DNA from 2 places in the Massilia sp. CCM 8734 genome. Region 2 is predicted to be linked to the other one. Evidence: predicted binding sites of a transcription regulator. Region 2 holds the regulator's gene; the other holds the start of a gene.
What was found. Region 2 encodes FNR, which switches genes on or off when oxygen is low (the NO sensors DNR and NnrR bind a similar motif). Its sites were predicted from a motif close to TTGATNNNNATCAA; they were not measured.
Positions count from the first base shown of each region.

Region 1: F2P46_RS15115 (CsgE family curli-type amyloid fiber assembly protein) is a predicted target of FNR. The motif match lies at 8,884-8,897, and genes of this name have one in related genera.

Region 1 is NZ_WHJI01000014.1:89,637-104,256, reverse strand. Features, by position in the region: tRNA gene F2P46_RS15155 (tRNA-Val) at 1-22, opposite strand, end outside; gene F2P46_RS15150 (cation diffusion facilitator family transporter) at 150-1,064, shown strand; gene F2P46_RS15145 (NAD(P)/FAD-dependent oxidoreductase) at 1,324-2,259, shown strand; gene F2P46_RS15140 (hypothetical protein) at 2,383-2,952, shown strand; gene F2P46_RS15135 (hypothetical protein) at 3,000-3,425, opposite strand; gene F2P46_RS15130 (TonB-dependent siderophore receptor) at 3,749-5,893, shown strand; gene F2P46_RS15125 (PepSY-associated TM helix domain-containing protein) at 5,895-7,151, shown strand; gene F2P46_RS15120 (carboxylesterase/lipase family protein) at 7,183-8,700, opposite strand; gene F2P46_RS15115 (CsgE family curli-type amyloid fiber assembly protein) at 9,018-9,425, shown strand; partial or broken gene F2P46_RS15110 (curli assembly protein CsgF) at 9,415-9,861, shown strand; gene F2P46_RS15105 (CsgG/HfaB family protein) at 9,884-10,783, shown strand; gene F2P46_RS15100 (hypothetical protein) at 10,974-11,498, shown strand; gene F2P46_RS15095 (hypothetical protein) at 11,575-12,153, shown strand; gene F2P46_RS15090 (STM4011 family radical SAM protein) at 12,287-13,234, opposite strand; gene F2P46_RS15085 (STM4012 family radical SAM protein) at 13,228-14,607, opposite strand; gene F2P46_RS15080 (STM4013/SEN3800 family hydrolase) at 14,604-14,620, opposite strand, start outside.
Region 2 is NZ_WHJI01000018.1:444-15,063, forward strand. Features, by position in the region: gene F2P46_RS17615 (DUF4402 domain-containing protein) at 1-239, shown strand, start outside; gene F2P46_RS17620 (DUF4402 domain-containing protein) at 226-708, shown strand; gene F2P46_RS17625 (molecular chaperone) at 735-1,571, shown strand; gene F2P46_RS17630 (hypothetical protein) at 1,614-4,205, shown strand; gene F2P46_RS17635 (DUF885 domain-containing protein) at 4,490-6,322, opposite strand; gene F2P46_RS17640 (hypothetical protein) at 6,630-7,301, shown strand; gene F2P46_RS38275 (hypothetical protein) at 7,382-7,510, shown strand; gene F2P46_RS17645 (DEAD/DEAH box helicase) at 7,583-8,830, shown strand; gene fnr (fumarate/nitrate reduction transcriptional regulator Fnr) at 9,027-9,794, shown strand; gene F2P46_RS17655 (hypothetical protein) at 9,834-10,361, opposite strand; gene F2P46_RS17660 (suppressor of fused domain protein) at 10,631-11,194, shown strand; gene F2P46_RS17665 (hypothetical protein) at 11,303-11,524, opposite strand; gene F2P46_RS17670 (FixH family protein) at 11,551-12,084, opposite strand; gene ccoG (cytochrome c oxidase accessory protein CcoG) at 12,117-13,520, opposite strand; gene ccoP (cytochrome-c oxidase, cbb3-type subunit III) at 13,517-14,452, opposite strand; gene F2P46_RS17685 (cbb3-type cytochrome c oxidase subunit 3) at 14,445-14,620, opposite strand, start outside.

The DNA of each region.
Region 1 (14,620 bases), on a different contig from region 2:
TAACCAGCTGAACTAACCGCCCGAAGACCAGCATTATAGAGAGCCATTCCCCGAATGACAAGCGCTTTTTAACCACGATGTTCAAGCGCCTCGAAGTACCCCGCCTGACGGCAGGGAAATGCGCTGGCGTTTTCTATTACACTCCTGCCATGCACGCCAAACCCACCCCCTCCTCCGCCCATCTGCACGCCCATCACAAGGGCGACGCCAAACATACCCACGTCAGCGTCGGCCGCAGCCAAGGCGCGCTCGCCTTCGCCCTCTGCCTGACCCTGGTGTTCGCCGTGATCGAAGTGCTGACCGGCTTCATCTCCAATTCGCTGGCCCTGATCTCCGACGCCGGCCACATGGTCACCGACGGCGCCGCGCTCGGCCTGGCGCTGCTGGCGCAACTGATCGCCAAGCGCCCGCCCTCGGCGCGCCACTCGTTCGGCTTCGGCCGCGCCGAAGCGCTGGCCGCCTTCGTCAACGCACTCGCCATGCTGGCCGTGGTCGGCTGGATCGTGTTCGAAGCGCTGCACCGCTTCCGCAGCCCGCAGCAGGTCGAGGGCGGCGCCGTGTTCGTGGTCGCCGTGATCGGCCTGGCCGTCAACCTGCTGGTGGCCTGGCTGCTCTCGCGCGACCAGGAAAGCATCAACACCCGCGCCGCGCTGGTGCATGTGATGGGCGACATTCTCGGCTCGATCGCGGCGATTGCCGCCGGCGCCGTGATTTACTTCACCGGCTGGATGCCGATCGACCCGCTCCTGTCGCTGTTTGTATCGGTGTTGATATTGCAGTCCACCATCGGCGTGCTGCGCGACTCCTACCACGCGCTGATGGAAGGCGTGCCGCACCAGATCGACTACCTGCAAGTGGGCGCCGACCTCGCCGCCGTGCCGGGCGTGCTGTCGGTGCACGACCTGCATGTGTGGGACATGTCGCCCGGCCAGCCAGCCCTGATCGGGCACCTGCGCATCGGCAACCTGCGCGACTGGCCGGAAGTGCTGTCCACGGTCAAGGAGATGCTGCTCGCCAGGCACGGTATCGACCACGTGACCCTGCAACCGGAGGCGCACGACTAAGAGCCTATTCTTGTAGGGAGCGTAGCTGGATGCCGGTCCAGCGGGAGCGCGGACAAGGCGGGAGGAGGACGCATGGCTAGCCATGCTACGACGAGCAACGCCGTCCCCGCTTCCGAGGGGCCGGCAGCAAGCGGCGCCTTGCCTACAAGAATAGGCTCTAAGTAAGTGTGCCCGGCAAACGATGGTGTAAGCCCTGTCTTACCCATCAGCGGGAGTCGCACCGATGCCGGTTTGTGCGGCCATTTTCGATAATGCGCCCATGATTCCCTACATTCCCTCCCCCGTCATCCACGATACCCTGATCATTGGCGGCGGCCCCGGCGGGCTGACGGCGGCGATTTACCTGCGCCGCTTTCGCCGTAACGTCATCCTGGTCGACAAAGGCAACAGCCGGCTGGGCTGGATTCCCGTCACGCATAATTATCCGGGCTTCCCGGACGGCATCCATGGCCAGGAATTGCTCGACAAACTGCGTGCCCAGCTCAAACGCTACGATGGCGACGTGATCGAGGGCGAAGTCACCCGCCTGATCCGCGAAGACGGCTGCTTCGTGGCCGCGTACGACGGCGGCGAAATCCGCGCCCGCACGGTGCTGCTGGCGACCGGCATCGCCGACACCGGCATGCCGATCGAAAACTTCCTCGAGGCGGTGGCGTGCGGCGCTGTCAGGCTGTGCCCGGTGTGCGATGGCTTCGATGTGCTCGACCAGAAAATTGCCGTGGTCACGTCCGCCACCAACCCGGTCGGCCACGCCCTGTTCATGCGCACCTTTTCGGCCGACGTGATGCTGTTCGAGCGCACCAAGGACGCCCTGGTCGACCCGGCCGACCGCGAGCGCCTCACCAGCGCCGGCATCGGCTACCTCACCTCGCCGCTGCGCGGGGTGACCATGAGCGAGCGCATGACGCCGGTGATGCATACGGAAGACGGCGAGTCCTACCAGTGCGACGTGCTCTATCCCATGCTGGGCGAAACGGCGCGCTCCGACCTGGCGGCGGCGCTCGGCGCGCATACCTCGGCCTGCATGGAATTGCGGGTCGACGCCCACCAGCAGACCAGCGTCGAGGGCCTGTATGCCATCGGCGACGTGGCCCAGGGCTTGAACCAGATAAGTGTAGCCGCAGGGCAAGCCGCGGTCGCGGCGACCCGCATCCACAATGTCTTGCCCTCTCATTTTCGTGACCGTCCCGCATAGGGGCGGGGCCGCACGACAGCAAAAACAAATTGCGCTAACGGCAAGGTAGTGACAATATAGGCCACGCCACTGGCCCAGGACGCTAAAAACAAGTCGCCAGTTCACTTGCGAAAGATTACGATCATGTCAACTATCGCGCACGGCAGCAAACACGCAAGCCCCATCCACCATCGCGACGCCTACTTCAGTTGGCCAATCTGGCTGCTGGGCGCCTCGCTCCTCGCTTTTGTCCTTGTCGTGCCGTTTTCCGGCCTCGCGGGCATGCTGATCTTGCCGGTCGCACTGTTCGGCGCCCTGTGTTCGCTGTTCGGCCTGGTACGCGCCCTGCTGCACCATCGATGGCGCCGCGCAGCATCCATGGCCACCTATATCGTCGTGCTGGCGGCCCTGTTCTCGCTACCCGAATTGCTGCAAGCGACCGTCGGCCGCGCCTCGAACGTGGTGCAACTGATGTCGGAAGGGCAAAGCTTCGATAAAAAACTGGTGACCCATCCGCCCGGCAAGCGCCCGGTGCTGGCCTATGACTGGAGCAAGATCGACACCAACACCACCTACGTGATCTACGACGCCAGCGGACGCATCGCCGAGCCCAAGGACAGCGCGGCGTGGACCAGCAGCGACCTGTCCCTCTTTTCCGACTGCGCCGGTCGCGTGGTGCCGATCATGGGGCATTTCTACCGCTGCGATTATTGAGCGCTTGCCAGCGCAGGCGCCCCTGCACAGCTGCCGCGCGAGCGCGCTCATTTTCCCGACCGGAGTGAGGGCGTGATCTGCCGCAAGAGCGACTGGTCAATGTGTCCGTTGACCAATTTGCGGCTCAGGTGAAGGTTTGGATAGACGCGCTCCGCGTCTCGCTGGCCGAAAATCAGCCATTGGTCTCCAGTCCCGGCGGAAAAATCCCTGATCCCGCAGGGATTCATGCCACCGGTGATGCGGTTTAGAACTGGCAAGGTCGGAGGGAGATTGCTGTTTCCAAACACCCTGCCCACGCGCACGGTTACGTCTTCGATCACCACGCCGCCCGTTTTTTGCGTTGCCGACGACACCACGCTGCCGACGAACACAACCCTGCCATTCGCCGCGCCATGAACGTAATCGGCAATGGTGACGGGCGGTATATCACATGCGCTCGCCGGAACGGAACAGGCCAGTAGCGCCACCAACATCAGTCCACCAGAACGCATCCGTCACCCTCCCGTTTTCTTTACTTGCCAGCATTGTTCGCTTCAGTAGGAAGCGTAACCCGGCACGGCAGTCCAGCCAAGCCAATCCGCTCCAAACAGCCAATTTTGCAACAGTTGTTTCATGATGACAAAGACGCAAGCCGCGAGGCCGTTTGCGCCCTCATGGCGTTTTTGATAAAATGAGAATCATTCGCATCTGTCGTGACGACAGCGCACCGTATCCGCAGCACATCCGCACCCATCGTTCGCAAGCCAGGCGCAGTCTCCAAGCCAGTGACGATCTTTCTCACCTCAGGAGTTTTTGCATGCCTCGCCGTATCAACACGTCTGTCTCGTCCTTTCCCTGTCCACGCCTGCGTCCGCTGGTCCTCGCCCTGTCCGTGGCGCTCGGCCATGCTGGCGCCGCCAGCGCCGCCGACGAGGCGCCCGATGCTCCCGAGGCCACCGTGCTGCCGGTCATCACCATCACCGGCGCGAACGAGCATGGCAGCTACAAGGTGCGCGAGAGCGACAGTGCGAGCAAACTCAACCTGACCCTGCGCGAAACCCCGCAATCGGTCTCGGTCGTCACGCGCGCGCGCATGGACGATTTCCGTCTCGACACGGTGAACGACGTGCTCGCCAACACCACCGGCGTGACCGTCGAAAAAGTCGAAACCGAACGCACCTATTATGTTGCACGCGGTTTCGACATCATCAATTTCCAGGTCGACGGTGTCGGCACCCCGCTGGTATTCGGCAACATGATGGGCAACCTCGATACCGCCCTGTTCGACCGTGTCGACATCGTGCGCGGCGCCAACGGCCTGGCCGCCTCCACCGGCAACCCGTCCGCCACCGTCAACTTCATCCGCAAGCGTCCCGGCGCCGCCTTTGCCGCCAACGCCGGCCTGACCGTGAGCTCGTGGAACACGCGCCGCATCGATGCCGACGTGTCGAGCCCGCTGAACGACAGCGGCAGCGTCAAGGGCCGCGTGGTGGTCGCCAGCCAGCAGGGCGATTCCTACCTCGATCGCTACGAAACGAAAAAGAACGTTGCCTACGGCATCGTCGAAGCCAAACTGGGCAGCGACACCCTGCTCAGCATCGGCCACACCTGGCAAGACAACAAGTCGCGCGGCGGCATGTGGGGCGCCCTGCCCCTGTATTTCACCGACGGCAGCCCCACCAACTACCCGACTGGCGCCAGCACCTCGGCCGACTGGTCGTTCTGGGACAGCACGACCAAGGGCAGCTTTGTCGAGTTGAACCATCAGTTGGGCCAGGGCTGGGCGCTCAAGTCGACCTTGAGCCACAACACGGAATCGTCGCGCTCGAAATTGTTCTATGTGTACGGCACGCCGGACAAGGCCACCGGCGCAGGCTTGTTCTCGTACCCGTCGGCCTACCGCTCTGACCATCGCCAGAGCTTGTTCGACATCGGCGCGAGCGGACAGTTCAAGCTGGCCGGCCGCCAGCACGATCTTTCTTTCGGCGCCAGCTGGTCGCGCTCGCGCCTGGACGACCTGTCCGGCTACGGCCGCGGCAGCGGCACCCCGCTCACCGCCAGCACCGACTTTACCGGCGCCTATCCGCTGCCGGAATTCGACGAGCGCTTCGACGGCAGCACCTACCAGGACGTGCGCAAGAGCGTGTACGCGGCGGCGCGTTTTACCCTGGCCGACAAGGTCAAGCTGCTCACCGGCTTGAACGCGGCCAAGGCCGATTCGAGCGGCCTGTCTTACGGCAGCAGCAAACAGAAATCGGCCAGCCGGACTTCGCCGTACCTGGGCCTGGTGCTTGACGTGGCGCCGCAGCTGAGCCTGTACACCAGTTACACCGAAATTTTCAGCCCGCAAAGCGAGCAGGACATCAATGGCGTGGCCCTCGATCCGATCATGGGTAGCAGCGCCGAGGCCGGCTTCAAGGGCGATCTGTTCGGTGGCAAGGCCAGCTACTCCGGCGCCCTCTTCCGCGCACGCCAGGACAATACCGCCGAGCAAGCCGACATGAATGGCGGCAAGGCCTACTATCGCGGCATCAATGCCGAATCGACCGGCGCCGAGCTGGAAGTGACGGGCGAACTGGCCAAGGGCTGGCTGGCCAGCGTCGGCTACACCCACCTGAAAGTGGAAGATGGCGAGGGCAAGAAGACCAAGACCTACGTGCCGCGCCGCCTGCTGCGCATGGCGAGCACCTACCGCCTGCCGGCCGTGCCCCAGCTCAAGATCGGCGCCAACCTGAACTGGCAGAGCGACATCGAGCGCGAGCAGAAACCGGGCATCGTCACGCGCCAGGACAGCTACGCCACCCTGGGCCTGATGGCGCGCTATGAGATCAACCGCAACATGACCCTGGCCCTGAACCTGAACAACGTGACGGACAAAAAGTACCTGACCTCGCTGTACTGGAGCCAGGCGTACTACGCGGCGCCACGCAGCGCCAGCGCCACCCTCAACTGGACATACTGATATGCGCCCCGCACTGGTCATCCTGCACCGCTGGTTCGGACTCGGCGTGGCGATCTTCCTGTTCATTTCCGGTGCAACGGGCGCCCTGATCTCCTTCGATCACGAGCTTGACGCGGCCCTCAATCCCGACCTGTTCCATGCCCACAGCGGCCAGGCGGCCCAGCGCCAGATCCCCGGCGCCGAGCTGGCGCGGGCGATCGAAGCGCTTGATCCGCGCGTGCGCATCGGCTACGTGATGACCGAGGTCGAGCCGGGCCACACCTCGATGATGTCGGTCGAAGGGACGATCGATCCGGCCACCGGCAAGCCGCACGAACTGGGCTTTAACCAGATCGGCGTCGATCCCGTGACCGGCAAGATCCAGGCCAGGCGCCAGTGGGGCGACATTTCGCTGGCGCGCGAAAACCTGCTGCCCTTCCTGTACAAGCTGCATTATTCGATGCATATTCCCGAGGTCAAGGGCATCGAACTGGGCATCTGGCTCATGGGCATCATCGCCATGGTATGGGTGCTCGATTGCTTCATCGCCCTGTACTTGTCGTTTCCCAACGTCCGCAGCTGGCGCAAGTCCTTCGCTTTCCGCTGGAAAGCAGGCGGCCCCAAGCTTAACTTCGACCTGCACCGCTCCGGCGGCGTGTGGGCCTGGCTGCTCTTGCTGGTGCTGGCCATCACCTCGGTGTCGATGAACCTGACCGACCGCGTGGTGCGCCCGCTGCTTTCGACCGTCTCCACACTCAGCCCGGATGCGTTTGCCGCGCGCACCATGAACCCGCCGGAAAAACCGATTCCGGCGCTCATCAGCCGCGACCAGGTGATGGCGCTGGCGCGCGCCGAAGGCAACAAGCGCGGCTGGACCGAACCGGTCGGCGGCGTGTTTTACGCCTCCGCTTACGGCCTCTACGGTGTCGGCTTCTTCCAGCCGGGCAACGATCACGGCGATGTCGGCCTGGGCAATTCCTGGCTGTATTTCGACGGCAAGGATGGTAACTTCGTGGCCGACCGCGTGCCGGGCACGGGCAGTGCCGGCGATATCTTCCTGCAACTCCAGTTCCCCCTGCATTCGGGCCGCATCGCCGGTCTGCCGGGCCGGATTGTCCTGTCGTTCCTGGGCGTGGTGGTGGCCATGCTGAGCGTGACCGGGGTGATTATCTGGGTGCGCAAACGGCGTGCGCGGCTGCTTGCCGCGCGTGCTCCCGGCGCAAGCCAGGTTCCGGCGCGCCAGCGGCTGCCTCAGGGTAGCGGCGCCGTCCTCGAATAAGGCGGCCAAGCTGCGCCAGTGGCCCCACGCATCAGCCGGGCGCCACTGGCGAGGCCGGATAATCGCGTTCCTTGTACATCAGCTCGCAGATCGCCGAGCGCAACCCCTCCCCGGTGCCGATGCCTTCCGGTGCGACCGACAAATACGTCCCCCGCGCTCCCATGGCCGGCCACGGCGGCAAGCCGCTGCCGTTCGGATCTCCCTTGCGCATGAAATTGGCCCAGTAACGCTGCAGCGGCGGCCAGGCGGCGTCGATGGCGCTCGCCGGCACCGCGTTATACACGTAGTGCATCTCGCTGGTGTGTTCGGGCGGCCGGCCTGATCCGGGCACGCCGAAACCGAATTCGTAACGCCACACTTTCGGGGTCGCCTTGAGCATGCGGCCGGTCAGCCAATGGACCGGGCAACGAAACCACATATCGGTCAGGAGCTGGGTGGGCATGCTGCCCAGGCGCGCATCGTCGCTGTAGAGCGCGCGCGCGGCGCCCGCCTGCGCACCGAATGCCGACGCCAACATGGCGGGGACGACGTCCGGCTTGCGGTCGGCCCCGAGCTCCTGGCGATTGTTGCCGATGATGATGGCGAGGCCACGACCGGCGCCGTTGGCATACGCCTCGTTATAGGCATACGGCAACACGTAGCCGTCGACGACCTGTTGTTCCCACAAAAAACTCTGATCGATGCCCGTGCGCACCGGCAGCTTGAGCCCGGCCTTGATCACCGTGTCGGCCGGCAGCGCCCGCAACTGGGCCAGGCCGGCCGCGCCCGGCGGCAACTTCAGCCGCTCCAGCACCACCTTGCCGAGCTCCTCGTTCTGCTGCGCCGTCATGGGCGCGCCCGGCGCCGCCGCTTGCAGTATGGCTTTTTGAAACAAGCCCTTCGCCAGCGGCGAGATGGTCAGCAGCAGCGCATCGAAGGCGCCCGACGAATTGCCGCTGATGGTAATGTTGCCGGGATCGCCGCCGAAAGCGGCAATATTGGCCTTGACCCACTTCAGCGCGGCAATCTGGTCCAGCAGGGCATAGTTGCCGGACGTCTTGTTCGGACTTTCCTCGCGCAAGGCATCCAGGCCCATGAAGCCGAACAGGCCCAGCCGATATTGGATCCTGACCAGCAGCACGCCTTCCCTGTGCAGGGCGTCTTCCGCCATATTGCCCGCCCCGGCGGCGGAGTTCGAACCGCCGTGGATATAGACCAATACCGGCAGCCTGCTTTTGCCGGCGGCGGCCGGCGCGCGGATCGAGAGCGTCAGGCAATCTTCGCTGGCGCCGGCAAGAAAATCGCCATTCCAGCCGACATTCTCCTGCACGCAAGCGGACGCCGGCTTGCGCGCGTCGAGAACGCCGCTCCATGGCGCGCGCTCGGCCGGCGGTTTCCAGCGCCGCTCGCCCGCCGGCGCGGCCGCGTAGGGGATGCCGTAGTAAATGCTGCTGCCATCGGCCATGACCAGGCCGGCAAGACTGCCTCCGCTCACCTTCAGCGTCGCCGGTGGCGCCGGGGATGCCGCTACCGCCGCTGCAAGCATGCCAGCCAGCACTGAATTAGCCATTGCCAGGTCTCCCTTGTGGATGCGATGCGATGCGATGCGATCGATTTTGCGCCCGGCATGCCGCTGGTGCAATAGCCAACAGCGCCAGGGACGACACTTTGTTCAGCTGCAACAGTACGGTGCGCATGCCCGCAGCGGCTGGCACGAGCGAATATTGCAACAAGCAAATCTTCTGCGATGCAGTTGATAGAAGACAATAATTTCCTATGCGAATTAACTCATGATTACTGCAAGCACAGCCCTGGCGGCGGTCACGACGTCATCGGTGCCATCCCCTTGTCCCCGCCATGCAATTGCCAGCCCCCTTAAGGATGCCAATGACGTTTTCGCGCATGCTCTCGACAGGCTTTATCCTGACCCAGCTGGCGCTGGCGCACTGCGCAAGCGGCGCCGAGCCAGACCGATCAGGCGGCATCGTCACCGATCAAACCACCTCGGTTGCCGGACAAGATTTCTACAGGCAATTTACTACCTTGTGGAGCGACCGCCCCCCGCTCGAGTTCTTCTCGATCACGGTGCTCGAACGGCCGTCGGCGCGGCGCGGCAGGCGCATCGTGGTCGAGTACGCGCAGCGCACCTTGTTCGAGGCCCAGCTGCCGGCCAGCCGCGCAGGCATCGAGCAGGTCAGCGACGACGCGGTGCAGATTGTCTACGAGCACATGGCGAATCAACTGGTGCAACGCCTTCTTTTCAGCGAACAAGACCTTGCAGCCGATGAATTCTGAACACGCAGCGGAGACCCATCTCATGAGACACCTGAAACACGCCGCGCCATGGATCGCGGCCATCTGCCTGGAGCTGAGCGCACAATATGCCGGCGCGACCGAGATGGTGTATGTCCCGGTCAATCCCGCGTTCGGCGGCAGTGCGCTGAACGGCCAGATCCTGCTCAGTGCCGCCCAGCTCACCAACAAGCACAAGGACCCGGCGGCGGTGCAAGCCGGCGCCGCCCGGGCCTCCCCCTTGCAGCAATTTACCGACATGCTGGAGCGCTCCATCCTGGGCCAACTGTCGTCCGCCGCCACATCGGGGGTGATGGGTTCCGGCGGCAAGCTGCGTCCCGGCAGCGTGGAGACCGGCAACTTTCGCATCGACATTGCCGACAGCGGCGGCGGCGTGCTGACCATCACCACCACGGACAAGCTGAGCGGCGCCAGCACCACCTTCCAGGTGGGGGGGGGCAATGACGACAGCATGCATGCAGGCGGGTCGCCGGGCGGCCAGGCTGGGGCTTGGTGCTGTCGGCGCCATCCTGCTCGCCGGCGCGGCCGGCTGTACGACAAGCCCGGCCACCACCCGCGCCCCCAGCGCAACAGTGGCGCCGCGCACCGGCATCACGCGCGACCTGGCCCGCCTTCCGCTGCCAAAAGGGAAGATCGCGGTTGCCGTGTACGGCTTCCGCGACCAGACCGGCCAATACAAACCGGCGCCCGACAGTTCGTTTTCGACCTCGCTGACCCAGGGCGCGGCCTCGATTCTGGTCAAAGCGCTGATGGACTCGCGCTGGTTCGCCCCGGTCGAGCGTGAAAACCTGCAGAATCTGCTGACCGAAAGAAAGATCGTGCGGGCGCTCGAAGCGCCGCAGGAGAAGGATCAGCGCCCCGTGCAGATCCCGCAACTGACGCCGGCGTCGATCATTATCGAAGGCGGCCTGACGGCGTACGAAAGCAATGTGCGCACCGGCGGCTCCGGCGCGGTGTTTCTCGGTGTGGGGCTCTCGACCCAGTACCGGGTCGATCAGGTCACCCTGAATCTGCGCAGTATCGACATTCGCAGCGGCAAAGTGTTGAACAGCGTCTCGACCACGAAGAGCATCTACTCCTTCGAAGTGCGTCCCAGCGTCTTCAAGTTCGTCAATTTTAAAGACCTGGTGCAATTTGAAGCCGGCATCACCCGCAATGAACCCGCCCAGCTGTGCGTGCGCGAAGCGCTGGAGGCCGCCGTCATTCACCTGATCGTGCGGGGAATCGAGGACGGCAATTGGGAGTTGCAACACCCACAGGAACGCGCCCATCCGCTGATCCGCTCGTATGCGGCCGGCGATGCCGAAACGCTAGCCGAGGCAAGCGACGCCATTCCCTAGTGTCCCGAGTTAGAAATTCGTTGATGATTAAATGTGGTGAAATCGTAACGAGACAAGGAACAAAGCGCAGACAGGCCGAGGCCTGGCGAGCATTTGTGACGCAGTATCGGTGCGATTGTCGCCATATTTATTCAACGAATTTCTAACTCGGGACACTGGTTCATCACCGCTTGCGCCATCCGGAGAACGCATGATGCAGTCCAAACACAAGCACGGCCCCGACTGGCTTCGATCCTGGCGCCGGACCCTGCAAACGGCGTGCATGGCGGCCGCGCTGGCCGGCAGCGCCGCCGGCGCCTGGGGCGGCGATCTGGCGGCCCCGGAACCGCCCTTCGCCGTGGAGGCGCGGCGCGGCGCGAGCGTCTGGCAAGACGGTCAAGGCCATCGCGCCGGACTGGACCAGTGGGGCGCCTCGCACGCGGCGCGCAGCCAGCAAATCGGCATCGAAAACCGCCTGCAGGCGCAGCAATCGGGGCATGGCAACGCGCTCGACCTGATCCAGCGGGGCAGCGACAACGTGGCAATCAGTGTCCAGTCGGGCCAGCTCAATCGCGCCGAGCTGGACCAGCACGGCGCCGCCAATCACCTCAGCGTGACGCAAACCGGCAGCGCCAACGGGGTGTTGATCGAGCAAAGCGGCGACGGCAACCGCGCCAACATCGTGCAGCACGGCGCACAGTCGACACTGGTCGTGCCGCCAGCTGGGCGACCGTAATGTATTTAGCGTGATTCAGTACTAAGGCCACTGAATCGGTTTTTCTTCACGGCCTTTCGTTCAAGGAGAAAACACCATGAAACAAGCACTCCGTTCTATGTCGCTCACCCTGGTCCTTGCATGTGCCGCATCGGCTGCTTGGGCGGGCGACCGCATCTTGATTTCACAGGAAAGCAGCGCCTCCGCGATTACGATCCAACAAAGCGGCAATACCGGGGAAAACATGGCGGTGGTGCATCAAAGCGGTGCTTCCTACGGCGACGAGAGCCAGATTGCCACGATTCACCAGACAAATGTCTACGGGTCGCAGGCCGTGATCGTTCAGCTCGGGGGCAATAACCAGTCCACGATTATCCAGCGTGACGGCGGCGCCATGACAGCGGAAATTATGTCGTACGATGGGATTGGCAGCAGAGGAAATACTTTCATGATCGAGCAAACCGGCTTCAGTGTACAAGCCCGTATTCAGGACAGGGGAACCTCCAACAGCCGGGCCGATATTACGCAAATCGGTTCGGCAATGAGCGCCGACATCGTCCAGTCCGGCGTCAACAACATCGCCAGCATCACGCAGGTCGGTAGCAACCTCAATGCGTCGATCATGCAAGGTCCTTACGCCACCAACAATGTCGTCACGATTGTCCAACGCCAATGACTTGCTTAACACCTTGATCGTTCAATCCGGACTGAAAGTGAGGCCTTGCCTCACTTTCCCTCAGCTAGAATCGGGCCGGTCCCCAACTGACGCGCAAGGTGCCGCGCCGGCGCGCTCCGCAGCCCTTCACCGATCACCCCTGCGCCGGCCGCAATGGAATGCGCGCCAACACACCGGCGCCGAAGTCATCATAGAACGGCAAGTCCTGCCGGTGCGCGTAACCAATATAGCAGTCGCATTTGCGCAGGCGGCTGCACGGTTTCTCGACGAGCATGTTTTCCAGGCTATCCTGGTACAGATTACCCAGGCGCTGCGGCAAGAAATGGCAGCGCTGTACCTCGCCATCCCCGTCCACCGACAGCGCCTCCGAACCGGCCCGGCAGGCTTTGCCGCGTGACATCTCGGGATTGCGGCTGTAGCTGAACCACGGATCGATCGCATCGAGCCAGGCCAGGTCCTCGGCCTGGTAATACCCCGGCGCGCGCCGGTCGTAGGCGTTGAGCCAGAGATAGTGCTGCTCCGGCAATGCAGCGCGCAAGGCGCGGATATCATCGAAATGCTCGGGCATGGCGACGATGCCCACCGAAAAATCCACCCCCATGCGCGCCAGCCGCGCGCAGCGCTCGACAAAGCGCTCCAGCCGCACCTGGCTCGGATGGTAGGTGCACCACAGCCCCACCTTGCGTCGATCGGCCTGCTCCAGCCATGCCAGCGGCCCGGACAGATTGGTCTGGATCGCCACCTGGCGCACATGGGCCATGCCCGACAGGGCCGTGATCGCATCGCGGTAATGGCGCCGGATCATGCCTTCGCCCCACGGCGTGAACAACACGCTGATGGGCCGTTCCTGCGCGCCCACCCAGACGACAAAGCGCGCCACTTCGGCCGCGTCGCGCGCCAGCTTGGCCCGGCTGTCGCGCCGTTTGGCGAAAGGGCAATACGCACAATCGTAATTACATCCGGACAGCGTTCCCCGATACAGCAGCGAGAGCACCGGCTGCCGCGGCTGCTGCCCCGGCATCTCCGCTTGCCGCGCCGGCTGCGCCTGGTCAAGCGCGGCAGCCGGCAGCATGCTCAGCATGTCGTGCCGCCGTCGGCCATCAAGTGGCGCACCTGGTCCGACGCCAGCCACGGACCGATGGTATCGGCGTAACCATAGCCGCGATCGTTCAGGCGCAGGATCGTCGCGCCCTCTTCCAGCAAGCCGAGGGCGCCCAGTTCATGCAGTTGCGGCAAGTCCTGCATGCAGTCGCCGCCGAAGCGCTGCGTGTACGCCGCCGGATCGAGCCCGGGATCGGTCAACAGCGACTGGATCACGTAACGGCGCCGCTGCTCGTCCGGCCCCAGCGCAAAACCGTGGTGCGCATGGGTAAAACTGTCGGCGTCCAACGCCAAATAATTGTCGATGATGCCGATGGTATCGGCCCGCCCCACCGCGTAATCGGTCGAATAGTGCAGGTCCCGCGTGTACGAACGCGCACCGGTACCGAGCCCCACCATGCCATCGTTCTGGCAGCAGTAGGACGGCCCGCTGTCGCTCGGCGCGTGCGGCGCGCGGAACATGCGCATCGACACCTGCACGTAGCCGCGCGCGCGCAAATGATCGCGCGCGGCCTCGTACAGCTGCATGCGGCTGTCGCCTTCCTGGTTCAGCACAATCGGATCGAATGAGGCCGCCCCCTTTCTGTTGGCAATCTTGCCCAGCCCCGTATGCTGGCGCACGTACAGCGGATACAAATACAGCTCCTCCGGCCTGAACGCCAGGGCGCTGTCGATCGACGCCAGCAAGCTCTCCACCGTTTGCCCGCCAATGCCGTAAATCAGGTCGAGATTGAGCGTCGGGAAACCCGCATCGCGGATATAGCCGATCGCCCGCGTCACCACCTCGTTCTGCTGCGGCCGCGCCAGCGAGCGCATCTCGCCCGCCGCGAAGCTCTGGATACCCAGGCTCACCCGGTCGATGCCCATGCTGCGGCACACCGCCATGCGCTCGGGCGTGACGGTCTCGGGCGAGGCTTCGATGCCGGCCGGCGTGCTCTGCAGATCGATGCCGAGAATATCGCGCGCGCCCTCAAGCAGCGTTTGCAACTGCGCCGCCGACAAGAACGTGGGCGTGCCGCCACCGAGCGCAAAGCGGGCAAACTTGCGCTCGCCCAGCACCTGGTCGAGTGCACGCATCTGTTGGACCACCTGCGCCACATAACGTTCCACCATCTCCGGCGTCGGGCGCGCCATCGCGAACAGATTGCAAAAGCCGCAGCGCATTTCGCAAAACGGAATGTGGATGTAGGCGAACAGGGCCGAGCGGTCCTGCGCCGCCCACAGCTGCGCCAGGGACGCCGGCGCGGCCAGGGTGCGGTACGCCGCCTTGTGCGGATAGGAATAGGAATACGCCTGGTACGGCGTGTGACGCATGCGCTGGGCGAGCGTGCCGGGAGTGGCGGAATGATTCATGGCGTCGTTCCCT
Region 2 (14,620 bases):
CCATCACCCATTCCGGCACGGTCGCGCTGACCAACACCGGCGGCGCCGGCGAAACCATGACGCTGACCAAATTCAGCAACCTGACCGGCGTCGACGCCACCTCGGGCGACGCCACCAACGGCACCCTCTCGGCCGGCGGCGCCCAGTCGCTGTACGTGGGCGGCACCCTGACCGTGGCAGCGAACCAGGTCCCTGGCGTGTATGCCGGCGATGTCATCGCCACCGTTGAATACAACTGACGCGCGCCGCGGCGGCGCGTTGGCGGTGGCGCTGGCCATACTGACAACCGTGCTGGCCGCCGCGCCGGCGCGCGCGCAGTTGAACGCCGCTCCCGCCGGCGGCCTGGCCTTCGGCCGCTTCGCCGTCACCTCCGCCGGCAGCGTCAGCGTCGACGCGCACGGCAACCGCGCCTCCAGCGGCGGCGTCGTGCTGCTGCCATCGGCGGCGGCGCCGGCCAGGTTCACCATCAGCGACAGCAAGCCGGCCAACGCCAACCTGGTCTACATCGTCAGCCTGCCGTCCGCCGCCAGCATCAACGCCGGCGCGGCCAGCATGGCGCTGACCGGTTTTACCAGCGCCCCCGCCGGCGGCGGCGTGCTCACCGGCGGCAGCCAGGCACTGTCAATCGGCGCCACGCTGCAGGTCGGCGCCGGCCAGAGCGCCGGCAACTACAGCGGCACCTTCCACATCACCATCGAATACCAATAGCCGATCATCGAACCGCGAGGCCCACCATGCATGCCATTTTTACTTTCCCGCGCGCCGCGCGCCTGCTCGCCGCCACCCTGATGGCCATGCTGCCCTTGCAAGCGATGGCCGGCCTGATGCTCAACCCGACCCGCGTCGTCTTCGCCAAGAACCAGCGCGCCGCCCAGGTTGAACTGATCAACAGCGACAGCACTCCCGCCACCTACCGCATCAGCCTCGTCAACCGCCGCATGACCGAGAGCGGCGAATTCACCAGCGCCGACACGGCCGGCCCGGACGAGCGCTTCGCCGACGCCATGCTCAGTTTTTCGCCGCGCCAGGTGACCCTGCAGCCGGGCACCGCGCAAGTGGTGCGCGTCATGCTGCGCAAGCCGGAGGCGCTGGCGGCCGGCGAATACCGCTCGCACCTGCACTTCGAAAAACTGGCCGACCGCAGCAGCGCCACCAGCGTCGAACAGCACGGCGCCAACGCGCAGCAGATCGGCGTGGTGCTCAACTCCCTGATCGGCGCCTCGATTCCCGTCATCGTGCGGCACCAGACCGAAGGCGCCAGCGTGACCCTGGGCGCGCTGGCGTTGCAGAAGAGCGGCCAGGGCGCGCAACTGGTGTTCCAGATCGCGCGCAGCGGCGACAGCTCGGTGTACGGCGACATCAGCGCCGCCTTTACCCCGCAGGGCGGGGCCGAACAGGTGCTGGCCAGGGCTGCCGGAATAGCGATCTACACCCCCAATCCGATGCGCAAAGCCAGCCTGGCCATGCCGGCCGGCGTGAACCTCGCGCGCGGCACCGTGCACCTGCGCTATCGCGAACGGGCCGAAGCCGGCGGCGCCCTGCTGGCCGAAGCCACGCTGGCCCTGCCCTGACAGGAGCGCGGCCGCAGTCGCGCCAACGACGTAAGCGCCAGCATGCGATCCCACCGCCCGCGCCGGCGCGCTTGCCGGCTCTGCCTGCTGCGTTTGCTGGCACTGCTGTTACTGGCGCTGCCGGCGCCTGCACGCGCCGCCGACGGTCCCGACCTGGTGCTCGAAGTGCGGCTCGGCGAGCACCTGGTCGCCGACGCCATCGGCGCCTACCAGCACGGCGACGACATCCACCTGCCGCTGGGCGAACTGGCACGCCTGCTCACCATCGCCATCCGCACCGACCCGGCCGAGGGCGTCGCCAGCGGCTACATCCTCGACGAGCAGCGCGGCTTCCGGCTCGACCTGGCGCAGCGCCTGGTCGTCATCGGCGAGCAGCGCACCGGTTTTGAGGCGGCGCGCGTGTTGCGCCATCCCGACGACCTGTACGTCGCCAGCCGCCTGCTGGCGCAATGGCTGCCGCTCGACCTCGAGATCGACATGGCCAGCCTGGTGCTGCGCGTGCGTGCGCGCGAAACACTGCCGCTGCAGGCGCGCCTCGAACGCCAGTCGCGCGCCGGCCCGGCGCGCCGTGCGGACGGCGCGCCCGCCCCCGCCTACCCTCGTCTCGACACGCCCTACGCGCTCGCCGGCGTGCCCTTCATCGACCAGACCATCGCCGCCGACCTGCGACGCGGCGGCAGCACGGTCGGCTACACCGCCTACCTGACCGGCGACCTGGCGGGCATGGAAGCGGCACTCTACGTCAGTGCCGCCAACAGCGCCGCCGGCGCCGGCGCCGGCGCGCGCATGACCCTGGCCCGCAACGACCCCGACGCCGGCCTGCTCGGCCCCCTGCACGCGCGCACCATCGCGCTTGGCAGCGTGCTCGCCGCCGGCGTGGCCGACATCGCGCACGCCGGTAGCGGGCGCGCCGGCGTGGCCATCTCCAACCGCGCGCTCGGCCAGAGCCCGCGCACCGACCGCCACACGCTGCAAGGCGACCTGCCGCCCGGCTGGGACGTGGAACTGTACTTCAACGACGCCCTGATCGGCTTCCAGCAAGCGCGCCCCGATGGCCGCTACCGCTTCGACGACCAGCCCCTGATCTACGGCAGCAATGAATTCCGCCTGGTGTTCCACGGGCCGCTGGGCCAACTGCGCGTCGAACGCCAGAGTTTCTTGATCGACCAGGCGGCGCTTGCGCCCGGCGCCATCGCCTACAGCGCCAGCGTCCAGCAGGGCCAGCGTGCGCTGGCCCAGGTCGAAGTCGGCGTGCTGGCGCAACTGACCGCCAGCGGCGGCGTGGTACGCCTGGCGCTGGACGGCCGCCAGCGGCGCTACGCCAACCTTGGCCTGCACGGCTACTGGCGCGCGCTGCTGGCCGACGCCGCGTTCGCGCGCGCCGATGACGGCGGCGCCCTGGCCCGGATCGGCCTCAAGACGCGGGTCGGCGGCATGGCGCTCGGCGCCAGCCACGCGCGCCTGGACGGCTTTAGCAGCGAACTGTTTTTGCCCGACGCCGACCCGCTGCGCAGCCGCGACGAAGTGCGCCTCGACGGCCTGCTGCCGGGCGACGGACGCACCCCGCTGCCGCTGGCGCTGCAACTGCGGCGCGAACGGCTCGCCTCCGGCAACACGCGGCACGAAGCCGGCGCGCGCCTGTCCGCGTACACCCGCGGCACCGCCATGAGCGGCAACCTCCACTGGCGCGCCAGCGGCGGCGCGCGCCAGGCCGACGGCAGCCTGCAAGCGAGCCGGCGCGTGGCCGGCGTCGGCATCAGCGGCCAGCTGCACTACGCCATCCTGCCCGACGCCGGCATCTCGTCGCTGGCGCTGGGGGCCGACAAATTCGTCGGCGACGGCTACCTCCTCAACGGCGCCGTCACGCGCACCTTCGCCGACCCGCAGCTGCGCTGGAGCGCCTCGCTCAACAAAGGCGTAGGCAGCGTCGGCATGGGCGTGAACGCGTTTTACACCAGCCGCGGCGCCTACGGCGGCGGGGTCCAGCTGTTCATGGCGCTCGGCCGGGAACCGCGCAGCGGGCGCTGGCTGCACGACGCCGTGCCGATGGCAGGCGGGGGCGCGGCCTCGGTCCGCGTCTTCCTCGACAAGAACGGCAACGGCGTGATGGATGGCGACGACGAACCGATCAAGGGCGCCGGATTTGCCGTCAACGGCAGCGCCAACGTGGCACGTACCGGCGACGACGGCGTGGCCTACCTGAACCGGCTGCCGGCGCACCAGCACGCCGACATCGCGATCGACCCCGCCACCCTGGAAGACCCGCAATGGCAGACGCGCGAAGCGGGGCGGCGGCTGGTTCCGCGACCGGGCAAGGTCAGCCGGCTGGAAGTAGCGGTCGGCGTCACGGGCGAGATCGACGGCACCACCTGGCTGGCGGGTGCGAGCGGCAAGCGCGGCATCGGCGACGTCGAGCTCGAACTGCTGGACCAGGGCGGAAAAGTGATGGGCAAAACGACCAGCAGCGCGGACGGCTACTACGTGCTCGGCGGCATCGCACCAGGAAACTACATCCTGCGCATCGCGCCGGCCCAACTGGCCAGGCTCGGCCTGCAAGACAGCGGCATGCACCTGATCACCATCGACCCCGCCGGCAGCATCGTCAACGGCAAAGACTTCCACGTCACCAGATAACCCCCCAAACAGTTCGGAAACACCCTACAACCGGGGTCAGAGCTTTAACTCGCAACATTTCACATTCTTGCAAAACCGGGGCACTTCAGAGCCCGGCTGTACAACATGCGGCCAACGGATGCACTGGGACCAAAAATGGCATACTCATGGCTAATATTTCTTAACTGGGGCCTACCTCGGTTAAGAAAAGGTTGTCCCAACATCAATCAAACCGAGGGCAGGATTTAACAAAATTTCTAGTTAAAGCTCTGACCCCGGTTGGGCGGCGGGCGGTTGCGCGGGGCTTAGGCGGGCTTGGTTTGGTCGGCGATCCACTGGTCGATGATCTTGGCAAGCACATCCATCGGCACCGAGCCGTTTTTCAGGATGACGTCGTGGAACGCCGGCAGGGTGAAGCGCTCACCGAGCGCCAGCCGCGCCTTTTCGCGCAGTTCGAGTATCCGCAGCATGCCGAGCATGTAGGCGCAGGCCTGGCCCGGCCACACGACGTAACGCTCAACCTCGGCCGCGCCAATGCCGTAGTCGATCGCTTGCTGGCGCGTCCAGCCTTTGCTGTGCAAGCCGGTGTCGACCACCAGCCGGCGCGCGCGGAACAGTTCGGACCCGAGCGCACCGAGCAGCCCCGGCACGTCGCCTTCGTACCAGCCCTGCTCCACCGCCAGCCGCTCGGTGTACAGCGCCCACCCTTCGGAGTGCGCGCTGCCGCCACCAAAAATGCGCTGCGTGCGGAACTTCGGCAGGCCGCCAAGCTCCTGCTGGATCGCGAGCTGGAAGTGATGCCCCGGCACCGCTTCGTGATACGCCAGGCTGCGCATGCGGATCATGTCGAACGCCGGCCCGCGCAGCGGTACCCAGAAGATGCCAGGCAGGCTGCCGTCCGGCGCCGGCACGCTGTAGTGCGCCGAGGCGCTGCCTTCGGTCAGCGCCGGTTCGCGCCGCACTTCCACCGGCGCGCGCGGCATCAGGTTGAATAATGCGGCGCTGCGCTTTTCCGCATCCTTCACCATGGCGACGTAGCTGGCAAGGATCGCCGCGCGCGGATCGGGTCCGGCGGCCGGCTGGAAGGTTTTGTCGAGCGCTTTCATGCGCACGTCGATGCTCCCTTCGGTAAACCCCAACTGGCGCAGGTGGCGGTCCATCTCGCCTTCGATGCGCGCCACTTCGCGCAACCCGATCGCGTGGATCTGCGCCGCGCCCAAGGTGGTGCCGGTGTAGCTGGCCAGTGCATGGCTGTAGGCGGCGGCGCCGTCGGGCAGGCGCGCGATGCCGGCTTCGTCGCCGGTCTTGGGGTGCAGTTCGGCCAGCAGCGCCTGGGTCCTGGCGTAGGCCGGCAAAATGCGCTTGCCGACGATCGCCGTGGCCTGGTCGATGGCGGCGGCGCGCGCTTGCGGCGTCAGGTCGGCCAGCGCGGCGCTGCGCTCGGCCAGCGACAGCACCAGCACGTTTTTATCGGCCGCTGGCTTGAGGAAGGCGTCAACCTGCCCCTGCGCGCGTTCGAGGATGAAGCGCGGCGGCAGCATGCCGCGCGCCGCGGCCGCACGCGCCCGCGCGCTGGCCTGGTCCATGCGCTCGCCGATCTGCGCCAGGCGCGCCAGGTAGCTCTCGACATCGGCCGCGCGCCGCAGCGGGTGCGCGCTGGTCATGAAGTTGACCAGCGCGATATGCGTGCCACCGAACTGCGAGAACACGAACGCGTGCTCGTCGAAACGCTCGCCGGCCAGATGATTGGCCAGCGACCAGCGCATGGTTTCGGCCGACACGCGGTCGGTCGCATCGAGCGCGCCGGCCAGAAAGCGGTCCAGGCGCGCCACCCCGGTCTTGGCCAGCGCCGTGTAGCGGGCGCGCTGCGCCGGCGTGATCGGGGCCAGCTGGCGGTCCAGCGCCTGCTGTTCGGCGCCGGCGAAGTACTGGTCGACCGTGGCGCGTTGGGGCGACAGGCGCACCCAGTCGGCGGCAAAGCGGTCGGCCCATTTGTCGAAGGCGCTTTCACGGTTCTCCATGCCGGCCGGCGCGCTCGCGCCAGCGGCCGCAAGCACCGGCAAGGCGGCGCCGAGCGACAGTGCCACCAGCGCGGCGGTCAGGCAGGGCGCGATGGCGCGGCGGAACGGTGTATGCATGCGAAAGTCTCCTGGTGGGTATCATCGGCGTTTTGCCGCGACAGAATTTATCATGGATTCCGACAAGAAACCACCACAGCGGAAACCAGCGCCGCCCTGGCGTTTCGCCCGTCAATACAGGCCAGACACCGTTGCCGTGCGCGCCGCCGCCATGCGCCGCGGCGACAAACAACGACAATTGCTTACCTTAAGGGACTGGATCGCCAGCCCCGACTGGAGTAGCATGGCGAGCCACGATGCCAGCGCGTCTCGCCGCCTCAACCGGTACAATGCCGCCATCGCCCAGTCATTCGTCAAAGGTCATTGCATGTATATCAAGAATACCGTCATGGCGGTCGCCGCCCTGTTGCTCGCCGCCAGCGCGCAAGCCGAAGTCGCCGTTACCGCCGAAGTCGGCACCACGGGCGTCGGCGCCCATCTGATTTTCCCAATGGAAAAAACCCTGAACGCCCGTTTCGGCGCCAGCTACTTCCAGCACAAGTACAACGATACCGCCAGCACCCTGAGCTACACGATGAAGGCCAAGCTGCAAAATATCGATGTGCTGTTCGACTGGCACTTGATCGATAACAGCCCGTTCCGCCTGACCGGCGGCGTGGTGTACAACGGTAACAAGATCAGCATGGTGGCGCGCCAGGATTCGAACGGCTTTTTCAACATCAACGGCAAGCAATACGCCGCCAGCCAGGTCGGCATCCTCAACGGCGGGATCGAGTACAACAAGGGCGCGCCGTATGTCGGCGTGGGCTGGGGCAATGCCTTGAGCACCGACAAGAAGTGGCAGCTCAGCGCCGATCTGGGCGCGCTGTGGCAAGGTCACCCGAAGGGCCGCTTGACGAACTCGCAATGCACCGCTGCGGCCGCCGCCTGCGCCACCCTGGCGCGCGATGTCGCCACCGAGCGCGTGAAGATGGAAGCCGACGTCGAGGCCTACAAGGTTTATCCGGTCTTGCGCGCCGGTATCAGCTACCGTTTCTGACCGGCAGGCACCAGGTAAGGAACAGCGCGCCGCGCGGGCGTGGTTTTGGGTAGGATATCCTTTTTACAAGGGAGTGCACCATGAAACCACGCTTTCACTCGCTCGCGGCGCTGGCCGCCTGCTGCATGCTCGTTCTGGCCACGGCCGCCTGCGGCGACAAGCCGGAACCGACCAAGCCCCAAGTGGCGACAGCGCCATTGACCCGGTAGGCTTTTGCGCCACGGCAAGCGCCGGACAGAGTAAACTACGCCCTTGTTCTTTCGCTGCAAGGTCGCTTCCCCATGTCTTTTGATTCCCTCGGTCTGATCGATCCCCTCGTGCGCACGCTGGACGCGCTCGGTTACCGCACGCCCACGCCAGTGCAGGCGCAAGCCATTCCCGCCGTGCTGGCCGGGCGCGACATGATGGCCGCCGCCCAGACCGGCACCGGCAAGACCGCCGGCTTCGCCCTGCCCCTGTTGCAGCGCCTGACCTTGCAGGGCCAGGTCGGCGCCAATGCGGTGCGCGTGCTGGTGCTGGTGCCCACGCGCGAACTGGCCGAGCAGGTGCACGAGAGTTTCCGTGCCTACGGGGCTGGCTTGCCGCTGCGTACCCACGTGGCCTACGGCGGCGTGAGCATCAATCCGCAGATGATGAAGCTGCGCAAGGGACTCGACGTGCTGGTGGCCACTCCCGGCCGCCTGCTCGACCTGTACCGCCAGAACGCGCTCAAGTTCGACCAGCTCGAGACCCTGGTGCTCGACGAAGCCGACCGCATGCTCGACCTGGGTTTTTCGCGCGAACTCGACGCCGTGTTCGCCGCCCTGCCGAAAAAACGCCAGACCCTGCTGTTTTCGGCCACGTTTTCGGACGAGATCCGCGCTTTGGCCGGCAAGCTGCTGAGCGACCCTTTGAGCATCGAGGTCAGCCCGCGCAACAGCACCGTCAAGCGTATCCGCCAGTGGGTCGTGCCGGTCGACAAAAAACGTAAGCCGGAACTGTTCTTGCACCTGCTCAACAAGCACCGTTGGGGCCAGGTGCTGGTGTTCGTCAAGACGCGCAAGGGCGTGGACCAGCTGGTCGAGACCTTGCAGGCGCAGGGCGTCGCGGCCGATTCGATTCACGGCGACAAGCCGCAGCCGGCGCGCCTGCGCGCGCTCGAGCGCTTCAAGGCCGGCGAAGCGAAGATCCTGGTGGCGACCGACGTGGCCGCGCGCGGGCTCGATATCGACGACTTGCCGCAGGTGGTCAATTTCGACCTGCCGATCGTGGCCGAAGACTACATCCACCGCACCGGCCGCACCGGCCGCGCGGGGGCCTCGGGCGAAGCGGTCTCGCTGGTCTGCGCGGACGAGGTGCAATTGCTCGCCGCCATCGAAATTCTGACGAAGCAAACCCTGGAACGCATCGAGGAGCCTGGTTTCTCGCCGGAACACAGGGTGCCGCTCACCAACACCACCGGCGAGGTGCTGAAAAAACCCAAGAAACCGAAGAAAGCCAAGGTCAGCGGCGACGTGTCGACGGTCGACGTGCGTTTCCGCCCGCGCTGAGGCCGGCGCCGCGCCATGCGCAGGGGTATGGATCGCGTTGTTAGGACATGCACAACGCAAATCTGCATAATGCATGCCCGGCCGGGAAAAACAGTCATCTGTATCGGGGAAACAGCCCCATCTGTTCCGGTATTCGCCCGTGCGCCGGGGTCGCCGTGGGGTATCATACGGCTCAAGCCACAAACCGTCAGACCCTATGCCTCAGCCTCTCCCCTTCGTTCCGGCAGCCATGCTCAACGTCGCCGCACTCAAGGCCAGCTGCGCCGGATGCAGCATGCATCAGCTGTGCCTGCCGATGGGACTCGAAAACGATGACATCAGTCGCCTCGACAACATTATCGGCAAGCGCCGCCGCGTGCTGCGCGACGAGCGCCTGTACCAGATGGACGAGCCGTTCCGCAACCTGTACGCGATCCGCTTCGGCCACTTCAAGACCTACCAGGTCAACGCCAACGGCGAGCAGCAGATCACCGGCTTCCAGATGGCGGGCGAACTGCTGGGGATGGACGCCATCAGCGGCGACCGCCACCATTGCGACGCGGTCGCGCTGGAAGACAGCGAAGTGTGCGAAATCCCGTTCGAGCGCCTGGAAGAATTGTTTGGCGAAGTGCCGACCCTGCTGCGCCATTTCCACCGCATCATGAGCCAGGAAATCACGCGTGAACAGAATGTCATGCTGTTGCTGGGAAATATGCGGGCGGAGCAGCGCTTTGCCGTATTCCTGGTCAACCTGTCAGCGCGTTATGCGGCGCGCGGTTACTCGGCCACCAGCTTCCAGCTGCGCATGTCGCGCGAAGATATCGGCAATTACCTGGGGTTGACCATCGAAAGCATCAGCCGCCTGCTGTCGCGCTTCAAAAAGCAGAGCTGGATCAGCGTCGACAAGCGCGAACTGACCTTGCTCGACCCGGCCATGCTCAAGGCGCTGGCCGCCGGCACCGAACAGTGCAGCCCGATGGCGTGAGCCAGGGGCGCCCGGCCAGGGGCACCCGGCAAGGGGCTCTCAGGCTGGCAGCCCGCCGCGCGCCAGCGCGGCTGATCCCTGCGCGAGCCAGGTGGCAAGGTCGGCTTCCAGGCTGCCACTGCTGCTCATGGCCAGCACCGAGCATTTTGGATGCCCGGTAAAGCGCAACACCACGAGCGGTACGCCGGACACCGCCATGAATACCCGCTCGCCCTTGCTGGCGTTGAACCATCCCGAATAAAATCCGAAGCCAGCGATGCCGTTGCGCTTGGTTGTGATGCCAAGGCTGCGCACGTCGGGCAGGCGCTCGATGGCGGGCGCCCGGATGTCGGCGCGCGCCAGCCGGAAGGTGTAGAAGGCATGCCTGACCACAATGGCATCGGCGCCCAGTTCGACCGAGTGACGCATCAGCATGCTGGCGCAGAGAACCAGGGCGAATAATCCCGATGCCAGCAGTATGCCGCCGACCAAACCGGTTTCCATGGCATCCGGCGCTTTTTGGTGCGGAGTCAGGTAATAGAAGAACGTGGCCAGCAGGAGCGGCAACGCGATCAGCATGCCGATCAAAAAAACTTGCTTGTTGGAAGTTGGAATGTCGGTTTTCATCATCTGGGTATCCCGTCATGGCATGGTTGGCTATATTTATCAGACAGTATAGTTCCAGAACGCGCTGTAAACAGTCCGTTCGCGTCGGCGCAGGATGCACCGCCTTGGGTGCCGATGCAGACATGTCCGAGCAGGCAGGGGAGCCACTCACGGTCGCCTACAAGCTGCCAACACTCCCGGGCAGAAGCCCGTTAAGAACCCGATTAACAGATACCGCAACGAAGTTGGAAATGACAACAACACAAGCGCACAAAGATTGGGTAAGTTTTCTTCGCCACCAGATTGGGGGGGAGTTCGCTGTCACCAAGTACGACGACGATGAACGGACCACAAGCATCCCCATTTATTCGAGCCAGACGGAAGGAGGCCTGGTTGGCGCAACGGTCGGCCTGATGGACCTTGACCAGAGCAGAAATCCTGCCGTCCAGATCCGCACAGAAATCTTGATCGACACGCGCATGGACGACGCGCGAGGGCTTAATCTACTCTCTACAATCGCCTTTTATATCATAAAAAGTCAATGGCGGGTTTCACCTGGGACCGTCTTCGAAGAAATTGGCGGGATGTACTTTCCCGGCACTCCGCTCCGTCATATTTACTTTACCGCCCCGTATCAATGGGACGGCATGTCCAAAGTCGTATTGAGCGACCGAACCATTTTCCCTCTGATCGCCATTCCAATTTCGACAGCAGAGGCAAATCTGGCGAGTCAAGATGCTGGAAACGCACTCGAATCACTATGGGATGCCAATCGCGTTGACGTTTTGGACTGGAATCGAAAAAGTTCTGTTTAACGCCAATCGTAAAATATCGGGAAAGCGCAGGTCGACAAATGCCTGCCCTGCCATCTCGGGCTATCAAAGCACATTGAAAAACGCGCGTCGGCCTTTTACGACGAACGCTTAAAACGGCGGATGCGGATCGTCCGGCACCACCACCAGATAATAGGTCAGCATGCTGGCCAGCGCGCAGAAGATCCAGAAGAAGAAAAAGCCGATCGTGTACACCGCCATCGGCGACAAGGCCAATTCACCCAGGTGCAGTTCTTCGCGCGGATCGAACAGCGCAAAGAAACAGCCTTCGGCCAGCATCGCCGCCAGGAAAGCGGGCCACAGTACTTTCATCGCAAGACGCATCGACACTCCCCCGTTTAGTTGGCTGGTTGCTGCACGTCGGCCTTGATCGCCAACGCCTGCTCGCGCGGCCAGTGCCAGGCCGCAGCCAGGCGCCAGTCAAGCTTGCCGCCTTCGACCACCACCTGCCAGCGCGCCCGTTCGAGCAGCGGCAGCGCCACCGAAAAACGCCCCTGCGCATCCGGGATCACGTCCAGCTTGCGATCCTTTTCAGGCTGGGTGGCGTGCGCCAGGTGGATGCTGAATGGCGCGCTCAAAGGCTGCCCGCCGCTGCTCAACATCCCGGCCAGTTTTTCAGTGGCCGGATCGTAGCGCGCATCGAAACCGAGGCGCATGGCGCTGGCCGCGCGGTCGCGCCGCAAGTCCTGGTTGATGGCCTTGCCCTTCTTGTAGTAGTCGTCGACCACCATGGCGTCCTGGCCGCGGTAGGCCACGACGCCGAGATTGACGCCGGCCACCACCACGATGGCGGGACCGAGCATCAGGAGCCACGGCCAGCGGTGCTTGTACCACGGCCCGGCGGGGGGAGTCAGGGGTGAGGCGGTTTGCATGCGAGTCTCCTTTTTTGCTTATTTTGGCACGATTATTTAGGCACGATGAACACGGCTTTTTCACGCACCGTGAGCGACGGGTCGTCCACCGCGGTGATCTCGAACTCGATCTGGTTCGAGCCTTTGGCCGCCGCGCCCCGGTCGACCTGCACCCGCACCGGCACCGCGCGCGTGCTGGCGCCGTCGAGCACCGTCTGGTCCGGCGTGGCCAGGCGCACCGAATCGAGGCCCGAGACCTTGATGCGGAAGCTATGCCCCTCTTCCGCCGTATTCATGATCTGCAGGCGGTACACGTTTTCGATCAGGCCATCGCCCACTTCGCGCCCCATCGAACCGCGGTCGCGGATCACGTCGACCTTGAGCGGGGTGCGCAGCGCCAGCGCGGTGCCGAAACCGGCCACGATCAGCACCAGCAGCCCGGTATAAATCAGCACGCGCGTGCGCAGGATGCGCTGGCCGATGCGCTTGGCCGACCACTTGTTGTCCATCGCGTTGTCGGTCGAGTAGCGAATCAGCCCGCGCGGCAGGTCGATCTTGTCCATCACGCCGTTGCAGGCGTCCACGCAGGCGGCGCAGCCGATGCATTCGTACTGCAAGCCCTTGCGGATGTCGATCCCGGTCGGGCACACCTGCACGCACATATTGCAGTCGATGCAGTCGCCCTTTTTCTTCGCTTCTTCCGCCGTGGCCTTGGGATTGATGGGGCCGCGCGGTTCGCCCCGTTCCTGATCGTAGGTGACGATCAGGGTGTCCTTGTCGAACATGGCGCTCTGGAAGCGCGCATACGGGCACATATATTTGCACACCTGCTCGCGCAGCCAGCCGGCGTTGCCGTAAGTGGCAAACGCATAAAAGCCGATCCAGAACCATTCCCACGGTCCCAGCGCAAAGGCGCCGATGTTCGCCAGGAGCGAACGCACCGGCGCAAAATAGGCCACGAAACTAAAGCCCGTAAACAGCGCCACCGCGCCCCACGCCAGGTGCTTGGCGGTCTTCCTGGCCAGCTTGTCGGCGGTCCAGGGCTGGCGGTCGAGGCGGATGCGGGCGCTGCGCGCGCCTTCGATCTTGCGCTCGATCCACATGAAAATCTCGGTGTAGACCGTCTGCGGACAGGCGAAGCCGCACCACACCCGTCCCGCGATCGCGGTGACGAGGAACAGCAGGTAGGCGGCGATGATCAACAGCGCCGCCAGGTAGATGAAGTCCTGCGGCCACAACACCATGCCGAAGATGTAGAACTTGCGCGCACCGAGGTCGAACAGGACGGCCTGGCGGCCGTTCCAGTTCATCCACGGCAGGCCGTAAAAGACCAGCTGCGTGATCCACACGCAGGCCCAGCGCAAGCTTGCGTATCGTCCTTTTGCTTCGCGCGGATAGATTTCCTCGCGCGCCGCATACATCCGGATCACCGCCGGCTTGGTGGGGGCCTCGTTCATTTGGCAGCTACCTCCGCCACTTGCGGCTTGGCCGGATCGTTCGACAGGCTCCAGACATACGCCGCCAGAACGTGCACCTTCGACTCGCCCAGGAATTCGTGGAAGGCGGGCATGGTGTTGGTGCGGCCCTTGCGGATCGTTTCCATGATCGTCTCGGCGCTGCCGCCGTACAGCCAGACCTTGTCGGTCAGGTTGGGCGCGCCCAGTGCCTGGTTGCCGACCCCGCCGGCGCTGTGGCAGGCGATGCAGGCGGCAAACTTGGACTTGCCGAAGGAAACCTTGATCGGATCGGCCGTCAAGCCCGACAGGCTCTTGACGTAATGCGCCACGTTCTCGATATCGGACTCGGAGCCGACCGCCGCGCCCATCGGCGGCATCATGCCGTTACGGCCCTTCATGATGGTTTCCTTGATCACCGAGGGCTCGCCGCCGTGCAGCCAGTCCTTGTCGGTCAGGTCGGGATAGCCCTTGTTGCCGCGCGCATCGGAACCGTGGCACTGCGCGCAGTAGGTCAGGAACATGCGCTCGCCGATAGCATGCGCCTGCGGATCGGCCGCCACGGCCTTGAGGTCCTCGCTGGCGTATTTGGCGAACAGCGGGCCGTAGTCGGCATCGGCCTTGGCCAGCTCCTGCTGGTATTCGCCGGTCGACTTCCAGCCCAACTTGCCGGCGTAGCTGCCCAGCCCCGGATACAGCACCAGGTACACCAGCGCGAACACGATGGTGATGTAGAACAGCCACATCCACCAGCGCGGCAGCGGGGTATTGAGTTCGGTCAGGTTTTCGTCCCACACGTGGCCGGTGGTGCCGTCGCTGCCCGGTTCGACCGTGTGGGTCGATTGCGACCACAGCAGCACGCCGCAGCCGACGATCGCCAGGATCGTGATGATGATGATGTAGAGGTCCCAGAAACCACTGGTGAAATCAGCCATGACCGCTCTCCCCTGTGTTGTCCTCGTTATCGTCCGCAAACGGCAGCGCCGCCTGCGTTTCGAAGTCCTTGTTGCCCTTGAGGACAAACGTCCACAGCAAAATGCCGCAGAAGGTGGCGAAGCTGATGACGGTCATTACGCTGCTCGCACTGTCAAAAATATGTTCGA